2 regions of the Streptomyces sp. NPDC047002 genome follow, and region 2 is predicted to be linked to the other one. Evidence: riboswitches for the same ligand, from Rfam matches in the RefSeq annotation. Region 2 holds a riboswitch; the other holds the start of a gene.
The links. A riboswitch is a leader RNA that binds a small molecule or an ion and turns the genes downstream of it on or off. The one in region 2 is predicted to bind S-adenosylmethionine.
Positions count from the first base shown of each region.

Region 1: another riboswitch for S-adenosylmethionine. It lies ahead of AB0910_RS25930 (aminotransferase class V-fold PLP-dependent enzyme); the one in region 2 lies ahead of thrC (threonine synthase).

Region 1 covers NZ_JBEYWC010000034.1:49,778-56,279, forward strand. The annotation lists gene AB0910_RS25920 (ubiquinol-cytochrome c reductase cytochrome b subunit) at 1-570, shown strand, start outside; gene trpD (anthranilate phosphoribosyltransferase) at 762-1,862, shown strand; SAM riboswitch class IV at 1,928-2,045, shown strand; gene AB0910_RS25930 (aminotransferase class V-fold PLP-dependent enzyme) at 2,174-3,457, shown strand; gene AB0910_RS25935 (Lrp/AsnC ligand binding domain-containing protein) at 3,479-3,760, opposite strand; gene AB0910_RS25940 (rhomboid family intramembrane serine protease) at 3,757-4,476, opposite strand; gene AB0910_RS25945 (NYN domain-containing protein) at 4,660-6,042, shown strand; gene AB0910_RS25950 (NlpC/P60 family protein) at 6,377-6,502, shown strand, end outside.
Region 2 covers NZ_JBEYWC010000006.1:167,354-173,855, forward strand. The annotation lists gene AB0910_RS08730 (trehalose-6-phosphate synthase) at 1-574, opposite strand, end outside; gene AB0910_RS08735 (glucosyl-3-phosphoglycerate synthase) at 759-1,715, opposite strand; SAM riboswitch class I at 1,882-2,009, shown strand; gene thrC (threonine synthase) at 2,027-3,334, shown strand; gene AB0910_RS08745 (ubiquitin-like small modifier protein 1) at 3,393-3,671, shown strand; gene AB0910_RS08750 (cold-shock protein) at 4,093-4,296, shown strand; gene groL (chaperonin GroEL) at 4,633-6,258, shown strand.

The sequences.
Region 1 (6,502 bases), on a different contig from region 2:
CCGTTCATCGAGGCCTGGGTCACCGGGGACAAGCGCGAGCACCACATCGCGGACCGGCCGCGCAACGCGCCGACCCGCACCGGCTTCGGTGCCGCGTGGATCTCCTGGTACTTCGTCCTGCTCGTCGGTGGCGGCAACGACCTCTGGGCCACGCACTTCCACCTGTCGATCAACGCGATCACCTGGTTCGTGCGCGTCGCCTTCTTCGTCGTGCCGGTCCTCGTCTTCATCATCACCAAGCGGGTCTGCATGGGCCTGCAGCGGCGCGACGCGGAGAAGGTCCTGCACGGGCGGGAGTCCGGCCTCATCAAGCGGCTGCCGCACGGCGAGTTCGTCGAGGTCCACACCCCGCTCGACCAGGCGGACCTCTTCAAGCTCACCGCGCACGAGCAGTACGAGCCGCTGGAGATCGGCGAGACCGTCGACGAGAACGGCGTACGGCGCAGGATCGGTCGCGGCGAGAAGCTGCGGGCGCGCCTGAGCAAGGGCTACTACGGCGAGGGCAACCAGATCCCCAAGCCGACCGCCGAGGAGTACAAGGAGATCACGAGCGGCCACGGCCACCACTGATCCCGCACCGCTGTCCGCCACGCACCGGGCCCCGGCCGGGTCCCCGCAAGGGGTCCTGGCCGGGGCCCGGCCGCGTGTGCGTCCCCGCGCCCGGCCTGCGCCCGCCCGCCGATAGGCTGTCGCCAGCGGCGGCGCGGCCCGCCGCACGCCCCGGCAGGCCGCCGGCGGCCCCACCCACCCCAGGAGCGACCATGAGCGCTGTGACCCCCGCCGGAGGCGACACCGCGGCGGCCCCGTCCTGGCCTGGTGTGCTGAACGCGCTGCTGCGGGGCGAGGACCTCGACGCCGGGCAGACGGCCTGGGCGATGGACCGCATCATGAGCGGCGAGGCAACCGACGCGCAGATCGCCGGGTTCGCGGTGGCGCTGCGCGCCAAGGGCGAGACGGTCGAGGAGGTCGCGGGCCTGGTCAGGGCGATGTACGAGCACGCCCGCACCATCGAGGTGCCCGGCCGCACCGTCGACATCGTCGGCACCGGCGGCGACCTCGCGAAGACCGTCAACATCTCCACCATGGCCGCGGTCGTGGTGGCGGGCACCGGCGCGAAGGTCGTCAAGCACGGCAGCCGCGCCTCGTCGTCGCAGAGCGGCGCGTCGGACGTGCTGGAGAAGCTCGGCGTCAACCTGGACCTGAGCCCCGAGCGGGTGGCCGAGGTGGCCGAGGAGGCGGGCATCACCTTCTGCTTCGCGGTCAGGTTCCACCCCGCGCTGCGGCACGCGGCGACCGCGCGCCGCGAGCTGGGCGCGCAGACCACGTTCAACATCCTGGGGCCGCTGACCAACCCGGCGCGCGTACGGGCGCAGGCCGTCGGCGTCGCCGACGCCAGGATGGCGCCGATCGTCGCCGGCGTGCTGGCCGAGCGCGGCAACTCCGCGCTGGTCTTCCGCGGCGACGACGGCCTCGACGAGCTGACCACGACGGCGACGTCCCGGGTGTGGCGGGTGCGGGACGGCGCCGTCGGCGAGGAGCCGTTCGACCCGCGCTCCGTCGGCCTCGACATCGTGCCCGTCTCGGCGCTGCGCGGCCAGGACGCCTCGTACAACGCGGACGTCGCGCGCCGGCTGTTCGCCGGCGAGCACGGCCCGGTGCGCGACGCGGTCCTGCTCAACGCGGCCGCGGCGCTGGTCGCCCTCGACCAGACCGACGACGCGCTCGACGTCCAGCTGGCCGCGGGCCTCGCCAGGGCCGCGGAGTCCGTCGACTCGGGCGCCGCGGCGCGGGCCCTGGCGGGCTGGGTCGCGGCCACCAACCGCGAGACCGCGCGTCCCCGTGACGCCCGTTCAGGCCGCTGAGCGGCCGCAGGCGCCACGGGGGGACTTGCGGAGGGCTCGTACGCGTGTGGCATACTCGCGGCCAAGGTCATGAGTGACAGCGACTACGGCCCCGGCCCGCTGTCCGGCAACCCTCCGTCCGTGGCGGGGTGCCCCGGGTGAAGACCAGGCCGTGGGCAGCGAGGTCCGCGGCAAGCGCGGGCCCTTAGTCTCCACTGGGGTCCAGGTCCTCAGAGGGAGCTGCCGTACCCATGCGAATGCGATAGGCGCAGAGCGCCCCTCCGTGTCCCCGCCGCCTCAGGCACTCGTTTCGCACCCCAGAAGGCTTCGCCATGTCCGTACACCTGGATGCCCCCGTCACCCCTGCCCCGCTGCCCGTGCTCGGCACCGAGGTCTGCGCCCCGCTCGCCGACGGCACCGAGATCCCGTACGCCGCGCTCGACTACGCGGCGAGCGCGCCCGCGCTGCGGCGCGTGTGGGAGGACGTCGCCGCGTACCTGCCGTACTACGGCAGCGTGCACCGCGGCGCCGGCCACCTCTCGCGGCTCTCCACCGACCTGTTCGAGGAGAGCAGGCGCACCGTCGCCGCCTTCCTCGGCTGCCGCCCCGACGACCGGGTCGTCTTCACCCGCTCCACCACAGACTCGCTGAACCTGCTGGCCACGTCCCTGCCCGAGGGGTGCGAGGTCTTCGTCTTCGAGACCGAGCACCACGCGGCGCTGCTGCCGTGGCAGCGCACCGCCTCCGTGACGTACCTCGACGCGCCGCGCTCACCGGTCGCGGCGGTCGCCACGCTGGAGGCGGCGCTGGCGGCCCGCGACACGGCGCGGCCCGCGCTGGTCTGCGTGACGGGCGCGTCCAATGTGACGGGCGAGCTGTGGCCGGTGCCCGAGCTGGCCGCCGCCGCGCACCGGCACGGCGCCCGGATCGTGCTGGACGCGGCGCAGCTGGTGCCGCACCTGCCGGTCGACGTGGCCGCGCTCGACGTGGACTGGGTCGCCTTCTCCGGCCACAAGCTGTACGCGCCGTTCGGCGCGGGCGTCCTCGCCGGCCGCGCCGACTGGCTGCGCGAGGCCGCGCCGTACCTGGCGGGTGGCGGCGCCACCCGGCGGGTCGCGCGTACCGGGGACGGCGGGGTCGAGACCGACTGGAACACCGACGACTCCCGGCACGAGGCCGGCTCGCCCAACGTGGTCGGCGCCTACGCCATCGCCTCCGCCTGCCGGGCGCTCACCGAGGCCGGATTCGAGAACCTCGCGGCGCGGGAGCAGCTGCTGCTCGGCCGGCTCGTCTCCGGCCTCGCCGAGCTGCCGGGGGTGCGGGTGCTGAGCCTGTTCGGCGAGGGCGCGCACCGGGTCGGCGTGGTGTCGTTCGTCGTCGAGGGGCAGGACAGCTCCGCCTTCGCCGCCGCGCTCTCGGACCGGTACGGGATCGGCGTGCGCGACGGGCTGTTCTGCGCGCACCCGCTGGTGCGGCTGCTGACCGGCGCGGCCGCGGGAGGGGGCGCGGACTGCGGCGAGGGGCCGCTCAACGCGGTGCGGGTCAGCTTCGGCGCGGGCACGCCCGAGGAGCACATCGAGCGGTTCGTGCGGGCCGTGGGCGAGCTGACCGCCTGAGCGGGCGCGGCCCGGCAGGGCTCAGGCGTCGAGGCCGATCGAGAACGCCGTCTCCAGGTCGTGCTGGGAGTACGCGCGGAACGCGACGTGCGTGTCGGTCGCCTCGACGCCGGGGATCTTGCTGATCCGGCCGGGAATCACGTCCGCCAGGTCCTCGTGCTGCCCCACGCGCACCATCGCGATCAGGTCGTACGTGCCGGTGACGGAGAAGACCTCGGTGACGGAGTCCAGCGCGGCGATCGACTCGGCGATCTCGGGGATCCGGTCGACGCTGGTCTTGATGAGCACGATCGCGGTGATCACGGCTGTCGTTCTCCCTCGGTGGCCACGGCTTGGCCGTTCACTCTACCGGGCCGCAGATAGCGCACGGCCGCGTAGCCGAAGCCGCAGGTGAACCCCACCAGGTGGGCCAGGTAGGCGACCTCGGGCCCGGTGCCCGCCGCGCCCTGGGCCTGCCGTTGGGCGAGCCACTGGAGCGCGAACCAGAACAGCAGCACGATCCACGCGGGAAAGCGCAGCGGCAGAAAGAAGAGGAACGGGAAGAGGCTGGTCACCCGGGCCTTCGGGAAGAGGAAGAGGAACGCCCCGAGCACCCCGGAGATCGCCCCGGACGCGCCCACGAGCGTCTGCGAGCTCCCGGCGTTGGCGACGGCGTAGGCGGACATCGCCAGCGCGCCCACCACCAGGTAGAAGACGGCGAAGTGGAGCCGTCCCATGCGCTCCTCGGCCATCGTGCCGAAGACGTAGAGGAACAGCATGTTCCCCAGCAGGTGCAGCCAGTTCCCGTGCACGAACAGCGCGGTCAGCGGGGTGACCAGCGCGTGCGGCGCCCCGGAGGTCAACTGGCCGGGGACGATGCCCCAGCGCTGGAAGTACGCGCTCTGCGCGGCCAGCAGCGCTTCGCCCTTCCCGTACGCGGGATCGAGGCCCGACACTGGACTGACCAGGAAGGCCAGGCAGCACAGGCCGATCAGGGCACACGTCACCACGGGGCCGCGCACTGTCCGCCTTCTGCTCACCGACAGAGCATGACGCACCGGGGCGGACCGGGACGGACCGCCTCGCCGGATGGACGGGTTCCGGAGGGGGCGGAGGCCGTAGGGTTACGGGACCGAGGGCGTCGCCGTGGCGACACGGGGCCGCCGGGAGACGGTCCACCAGAGGCCGTCCGGAAGGAGCACGAGGTAGCGGGGTGACGGATCGTGGAGCAGCCCGCCGGCGGGGCTGAGCCGACCGGTGCGGCCGAGGAGGCCGAAGCGAGCGGCGGCGAGCCGCCCGAGGTGTTCGACAGGCCGCTGCCCGAAGGGGTGCGGCGCAAGGTCGTCGCGCTGGTCTCCGACGCCTTCGGCGGGCTGACCGTCGCCGAGCTGCCGGCCCAGCTGCGCCAGTACGCCAGGTTCACCCCGGCGCGGCGCGCCAGGTTCGGCGGCACCGCGATGGCCGCGGCCCTGGAGAGCGACCCCCTGTTCAGGCAGCGCGTCGGCGAGCGGTACGCGGAGGCGCACCCCGAGCTCGCCGCCGCCGTGGCGGCCGGCTCGCCGCCCGCCGCCGCCGATCCGGTCGACGTCGCGGCCGCCGCGTACGTACTGCGGCCGCCCGGATGGGTGAAGCTGGTGGTCGCCGCGGGCGAGGAGGCGGAGCGGGCGCACGCCGAGCGCGCCGACGACGAGGCGCGGCGCGAGCTCGAACGGCTGCGCGAGGAGCTCGCCGCGGCGAAGACCCTGACCCGCACGGAGACCGAGCGGCTGCGGGAGGAGCTCGCCGCGGCCCGCAGGGAGACCGAGGCGCTCCACCGCAAGCTGCGCAGCGCGCTCAGCGACGTGAAGCGCGGCGAGGCCGCGCTGCGCAAGGCCGCGGCCGAGACGGAGGCGGTGCGCGCCGACGCGGCCGCCCAGGTGTCGGCGGCGGAGAGCGAGACCCGGCGGGTGCGCGCGCGCCTCACGGAGGCGGAGTCCGCCGTGGAGGCGGCGCGCCGCGCCTCGCGCGAGGGCCGCTCGGTGGAGGACATGCGGCTGCGGCTGCTGCTCGACACGGTCCTCGACGCCGCGCAGGGGCTGCGGCGCGAGCTGGCGCTGCCCCCGGCCGCGGCCCGGCCGGCCGACACCGTCGACGCGGTGGAGCCGGGGCGGATGTCGCCCAAGGACGTGGCGGCGCGCGCCCTGTCGGCGACGGATCCCGCGCTCCTCGACCAGCTGCTCGCGCTGCCGCAGACGCATCTGCTGGTCGACGGCTACAACGTGACGAAGACCGGCTATCCGACGATGCCGCTGGACAAGCAGCGGCTGCGGCTGCTCGGCGGCCTCTCGATGCTCGCTGCGCAGAGCGGCGCCGAGGTGACCTGCGTCTTCGACGGCGCCGAGCTGGCGGCGCCCGTGCTGCTCGCGCCGCCGCGCGGCGTGCGGGTGCTGTTCTCCAAACCGGGCGTCACGGCCGATGAGCTGATCCGCCGGCTGGTGCGGGCCGAGCCGCCGGGGCGGCCCGTGGTGGTGGTCTCCACCGACCGCGAGGTGGCCGACGGGGTCGCCGCCGCGGGGGCGCGGCCCGTCGCGTCCGCTCTGCTGCTGAAGCGGCTTTCGCGGTCCTGAGCAACTCCTGCGTACAATGCCCGAATTGAAGGGTTACCCAGGGCAGCGGAAAGTCAACTGACCATTACTGTCTGTGTAAAGTCCGTATTTTATGCCCTCCTGGCGAAGATTTTTGCCGTTGGGATTTGAACTGATCACAAGAAGGTCACTAGGGTCGGGTCGAACCTTCGCGCGGTTGATCGTCCACCCGGGGCGAACAGCGAAGGTGCCGCCGAATTCGCGTAGTTCAGCTCATACGGGGGAGCGGGCGCGCGGAGCCGGAACCGGAGCAGTCCGCCGTGCGGCGGCGCACGCCGGTCCCAGCAGGCGGTTGAGGAAGAAGGAGCTCGCCTTCGTGGCGTCCCACCGTCGTCCCAAGCAGCCGAACCGCACCCGTGTCACGGTGCTCACCGCCACGGCCGCCGCCGCCGTCGCCCTCACCTCGCAGGCGGCGCACGCCGATCCGAAGCCGGCGGGCAAG
Region 2 (6,502 bases):
GCAGCCGGAAGTAGTCGACGGGCGCCCACGGCGTGTGCGAGAAGTGCCCGATCCGCACGTCGGGCCGCAGTGCCCGCAGCATGCCGGGCACGAGCGCCAGGTGGTAGTCCTGCACCAGCACCGCGGCGCCCTCGCCCGCCTCGTCGGCGAGGGCCTCGGCGAAGGCGCGGTTGTACGCCTCGTACGAGGCCCACTGCGCGCGGAAGCCGGCGCCGAAGGACGGTTCGAGAGGCGTCTGGAACAGCATGTGGTGCACGAACCACAGCGCGGAGTTGGCGACCCCGTTGTACGCGTCCGCGTACACCTCGGGCGGGATGCCCAGCATGCGCACCCGCTGCCCGCCGGTGTCGGCGGGTTCGAGCAGGCCGCCGGTGCGCCGCACCGCCTCCCTGTCGCCCTCGCCGAGCGCCGCGCACACCCACACGGCGCCCGCTTCCGGCCCTACGGCGGAGAGCCCTGAGACCAGCCCGCCGCCGCCGCGCCGCGCGCCGAGCGCGCCCCCTTCGCCCAGGGTGTACGAGACGGGGCCGCGGTTCGATGCGACCAGGATCGGGGCGTCGTGCACGGTAGCCATGGGGCGAACCTAGCCCGTCCGGGAAACGCTCAAACGTACGGACGGGGCTGGTGGGGCCTTTGATGCGGCGCATGTGACGGCGCATGACGGCATGGCCACGGCGCGCGCACGGACCGTGCCGCGGCGGTCACCCGGCGCCGCGCCCGGCCGCGCCGCGTGACGGCCCGCTCGGACGTGCGCCGGGTCACGCGGCGCGGCCCGTCGTGTACTCCTCGATCTCCCGCATGGGCGGCCGCTCCTCCGTGTCGACCGCGTGCGTGCGCGGCTCGAAACCCCCCGCACCGCGCTCGAACTGCGTCAGCGCAGGCCGTACGAGATGGGCGCGCGAGAGCCGCTGCTGCGCCGTGCGGTAGATCGCCGCGGCCATCCGCCCGAGCGCCCGGTCGTCCTGGTGCCTGTGCAGCCGCACCCCCACGTCGACCTGCGCGAGCGCGTCGAGCCCGACGAGGTGCAGCGCGTCCACGAGCAGGCCGAGCTCCACCCCGTACCCCACGGGGAACGGCAGCCGTTCGAGCAGCTGCCTGCGCACCGCGTACTCGCCGCCGAGCGGCTGCACGAAGCCCGCGAGCAGCGGCCAGTGCAGGTTGAGCAGCGGGCGCGCGACCAGCTCGGTGACCCGGCCGCCCTGGGCGGCCGCGGGCCCGCCGCCTGAGCCCAGCGGCCTGTCGTACATGGCCTTCACGAACTGCACGCCCGGGTCGGTCAGCAGCGGGCCGACGATCCCGGAGACGAAGTCGGCGGAGAACTCCCGCAGGTCCGCGTCGACGAAGCACACCACGTCCCCGCTGGTGACCAGGAGCGAGCGCCACAGCACCTCGCCCTTGCCCGGCAGCGCGGGCAGCCGCGGCAGGATCGCGTCGCGGTGCACCACCCGGGCGCCGGCCGCCTCGGCCACCTCCGACGTGCGGTCGGTCGAGCCGGAGTCGACGACCACCAGCTCGTCCACGAGCGGCGCCTTCTCCATCAGCTCGCGGCGGATGACGGAGACGATCGCGCCGACCGTCGCCTCCTCGTCCAGGGCGGGCAGGACCACGCTCACCGTCGTCCCGCGTGTGGCCTTGGCCACCAGCAGCCGGTCGAGCGGACGCTCGCCGACCGACCAGGAACGCCTGGTCAGCCAGTGTTCCACCTCTTCCAGCACGATCGGTTCTCCCTCGTCGGGCCACTGCGTGATCCATCTCGCGTGCCGGACGGCCCTTAGCACCGTCCGGTCCTTCGGCTACAGTCTTGAACAACGCGAAAGAGACCTGCATGCCGGGTCGCCCTCGCGGGACAAAAGCACCGGAGCCCGGTTCCGGTCGCCATACCGCTCATCCAGAGGGGCAGAGGGAACGGCCCGTTGAAGCCCCGGCAACCCTCCCGCCGACCGCGAGGTCACGGTGGGGAAGGTGCCAATTCCGTCTTGCGGCGAGACGCGCCGCGAGGAAGATGAGGAGAAAGGACCTCGCCTCCATGGCTGTGCAGACCGTCCGCACCACCGATGCCTCCGACGAATCCGCCACCGGCACCGTCGATCTCGGACCCGCCGCCGCCCTCTCGTGCCGCGAATGCGGGGAGCGCTTCCCGCTCGGCCCGATCTTCGCCTGCGAAAGCTGTTTCGGCCCCCTCGAAGTCGCCTACGACCTGCCGGACGACGGCCCCGAGGCGCTGAAGAAGCGCATCGCGGAGGGCCCCGACAACATCTGGCGCTACGCCCCGCTGCTGCCCGTCCCCGCCGACGTCGCCGCGCACCCCAGCACCAACCCCGGCTTCACCAAGCTCGTGCGCGCCGACAACCTCGCCCGCGAGCTGGGCATCACCGGAGAGCTGCACGTCAAGGACGACTCCGGCAACCCGACGCACTCCTTCAAGGACCGTGTCGTCGCGATCGCCGTCGAGGCCGCGCGCGCCTTCGGCTTCACCACGCTGTCCTGCTCGTCCACCGGCAACCTCGCGGGCGCGGTCGGCGCCGCGGCGGCCCGCGCCGGCTTCCGCTCCTGCGTCTTCATCCCGCACGACCTGGAGCAGGGCAAGGTCGTCATGGCCGCCGTCTACGGCGGCGAACTCGTCGGCATCGAAGGCAACTACGACGACGTGAACCGCTTCTGCTCCGAGCTGATCGGCGACCCGCTCGGCGAGGGCTGGGGCTTCGTGAACGTCAACCTCCGCCCGTACTACGGGGAGGGCTCCAAGACGCTCGCGTACGAGATCTGCGAGCAGCTCGGCTGGCGGCTGCCCGACCAGATCGTCATCCCGATCGCCTCGGGCTCCCAGCTCACCAAGATCGACAAGGGGCTGCGCGAGCTGGTGAAGCTCGGGCTCGTCGAGGACAGGCCGTACAAGATCTTCGGTGCGCAGGCCGAGGGCTGCTCGCCCGTCTCCACCGCCTTCAAGGCGGGCCACGACGTGGTGCGGCCGCAGAAGCCGAACACCATCGCCAAGTCGCTGGCGATCGGCAACCCGGCCGACGGCCCCTACGTGCTGGACATCGCCCGCCGCACCGGCGGCGCCGTGGAGGACGTGAACGACGAGCAGGTCGTGGACGCGATCAAGCTGCTGGCCCGCACGGAGGGCATCTTCGCGGAGACCGCGGGCGGCGTGACCGTCGGCGTCACCAGGAAGCTGATCGAGGACGGGCGGCTCGACCCGGCCCTGACCACGGTCGTGCTCAACACCGGCGACGGCCTCAAGACGCTGGACGCGGTCGCCCCGACGACCGGCCCCACGGCGACGATCCGGCCCAGCCTCGACGCGTTCCGCGCGGCCGGGCTGGCGAGCTGACCCGCAGCGCGCGCCCCGCAACCGAGCCCCGAGACACCCGAGAGGCAGGCACCCGCCCATGAGCGTCAATGTCCGCATCCCCACCATCCTGCGCACCTACACCGGCGGCAAGGCCGAGGTCCCGGCCGAAGGCGCCACCCTCTCCGAGGTCCTGGCCTCGCTGGAGAAGGACCACCCCGGCATCGGCGGGCGCGTCCTGGACGACGAGGGCAAGCTGCGCCGCTTCGTCAACGTGTACGTGAACGACGACGACGTCCGCTTCGAGCAGGGCCTGCAGACGGCCACGCCGGACGGCGCCGGCGTGTCGATCATCCCCGCGGTCGCCGGCGGCTGCTGACCGCCCGCCCGGGTCCAACGGCCGCCCGCCCGGGTCCAACGGCCCGGCGCCGTGCGGCAGTCGTCGCGAAAGGCCCCCACCGCACCGGCGTGTGGGGGCCTTTCCGTATGGTTGAGCGCGGTACGATTCATGCGAGCACGGGTCCGCCCATCCGCGACGTGCCGGCCATACCCCACGCGCACAGGAACGCGACAACATCGGGTCAAAGTTTTGGTACTGATTGCGCAATAAGTGCGCTTTGCGCGGCCCGACTTGCCCAGGAACGCGAACGTACTTCCGGTTCGCGTCTTCAGCCATGCCCAGAATTCTCGTCGGATTGACCTGTTGCAGAGGGCAGTTGGGCAGATACATTCAGCCGCGGTCGACGCGTTCCGGCGCGAAGTGCGGTCCCTTGCAGGGGCCAGTAATAGGGGAGTTGGGCATGGCTCAGGGCACCGTCAAGTGGTTCAACGCGGAGAAGGGCTACGGCTTCATCGCGGTCGACGGTGGTGCGGATGTTTTCGTCCACTACAGCGCGATCCAGATGGACGGCTACCGCACCCTTGAAGAAGGTCAGCGAGTTGAGTTCGAGATCTCGCAGGGCCAGAAGGGTCCGCAGGCGGACATGGTCAAGCTCGCCGTCTGATCCCGGCGCGATCGGCCAGCAGCATACGCAAGCCTAACCGAGGGGCCCGCACCCGCAGACACCGGGGGTGCGGGCCCCTCGCGTGCGCCGTGCGCGGGGGCGCGCGGGCCCCCGCGCGCCTCGTGCACGGGGGCCCGTACCGCGGAGCGGCTTGCACTCGGGTGGGTCGAGTGCTAATCATTGGCGTTAGCACTCTACTGGTGAGAGTGACAACTTGGACCGGGTCAGTGAGGCCCGAGGCGCGAGTCCGGAAGGAACGGGCAGCGCACTGGCCGTCCGTCGCGGGCACGGGCGCGGTCCGGAGAAATCCACCCCAGTCCGGGAGGACCACTTCACATGGCCAAGATCATCGCGTTCGACGAGGAGGCACGGCGCGGCCTGGAGCGCGGGATGAACCAGCTCGCCGACGCCGTCAAGGTCACCCTTGGCCCCAAGGGTCGCAACGTCGTCCTTGAGAAGAAGTGGGGCGCGCCCACGATCACCAACGATGGTGTCTCCATCGCCAAGGAGATCGAGCTCGAGGACCCGTACGAGAAGATCGGCGCCGAGCTGGTCAAGGAAGTCGCCAAGAAGACGGACGACGTCGCGGGCGACGGCACGACCACCGCGACCGTTCTCGCCCAGGCCCTGGTCCGCGAGGGCCTGCGCAACGTGGCCGCGGGCGCGAACCCGATGGCCCTCAAGCGCGGCATCGAGAAGGCCGTCGAGGCCGTCTCCGGCGCCCTGCTGGAGCAGGCGAAGGACATCGAGACGAAGGAGCAGATCGCCTCCACCGCCTCCATCTCCGCCGCCGACCCGCAGATCGGCGAGCTCATCGCCGAGGCCATGGACAAGGTCGGCAAGGAAGGCGTCATCACCGTCGAGGAGTCGCAGACCTTCGGTCTCGAGCTCGAGCTCACCGAGGGCATGCGCTTCGACAAGGGCTACATCTCGGCGTACTTCGCCACCGACATGGAGCGTATGGAGGCGTCCCTCGACGACCCGTACATCCTGATCGTGAACTCCAAGGTCGGCAACGTGAAGGACCTCCTTCCGCTGCTGGAGAAGGTCATGCAGTCCGGCAAGCCGCTGCTGATCATCGCCGAGGACGTCGAGGGCGAGGCCCTGTCGACCCTGGTCGTCAACAAGATCCGCGGCACCTTCAAGTCCGTCGCCGTCAAGGCCCCGGGCTTCGGCGACCGCCGCAAGGCCATGCTCGGCGACATCGCCATCCTCACCGGTGGCACGGTCATCTCCGAGGAGGTCGGCCTCAAGCTGGAGAACGCGGGCCTCGACCTGCTGGGCCGCGCGCGCAAGGTCGTCATCACCAAGGACGAGACCACCATCGTGGACGGCGCGGGCGACAGCGACCAGGTCGCCGGCCGCGTGAACCAGATCCGCGCCGAGATCGAGAACAGCGACTCGGACTACGACCGCGAGAAGCTCCAGGAGCGCCTGGCGAAGCTGGCCGGCGGCGTGGCCGTCATCAAGGCCGGTGCCGCCACCGAGGTCGAGCTCAAGGAGCGCAAGCACCGCATCGAGGACGCGGTGCGCAACGCGAAGGCCGCCGTCGAGGAGGGCATCGTCGCCGGTGGCGGCGTGGCCCTGCTCCAGGCGTCCTCCGTCTTCGAGAAGCTGGAGCTGGACGGCGACGAGTCGACGGGCGCGCAGGCCGTCAAGCTCGCGCTTGAGGCCCCGCTGAAGCAGATCGCCGTCAACGGCGGCCTCGAAGGCGGCGTCGTGGTGGAGAAGGTGCGCAACCTCACCGTCGGCCACGGCCTCAACGCGGCCAGCGGCGAGTACGTCGACATGATCGCCGAGGGCATCATCGACCCGGCGAAGGTGACGCGCTCCGCGCTGCAGAACGCGGCCTCCATCGCGGCCCTGTTCCTCACCACCGAGGCCGTCATCGCCGACAAGCCGGAGAAGGCCGCCCCCGCGGGCGCGCCGGGCGGCATGCCGGGCGGTGACATGGACTTCTGATCCTCGCCACGAGGTTCGAAGTCCCGCACGGCTCGCACGAGGGCGGTATCCCCTACTCCCAGGGGGTGCCGCCCTCCGCGTTTCCCTCCGCGGTCTCCCGGGACCGCTGCCCGGGCGGGCGGCGCACGCCCCGGCCGAGATGTCGCCCGCGGCGAGCAGGTGGTCGGCGCCGCGCCGCAGCGCCTCCGCGACCAGCGCGCGCCCCATCACCCCCGGATAGGGGGCAAGCCCGGCGGGCTGCGGC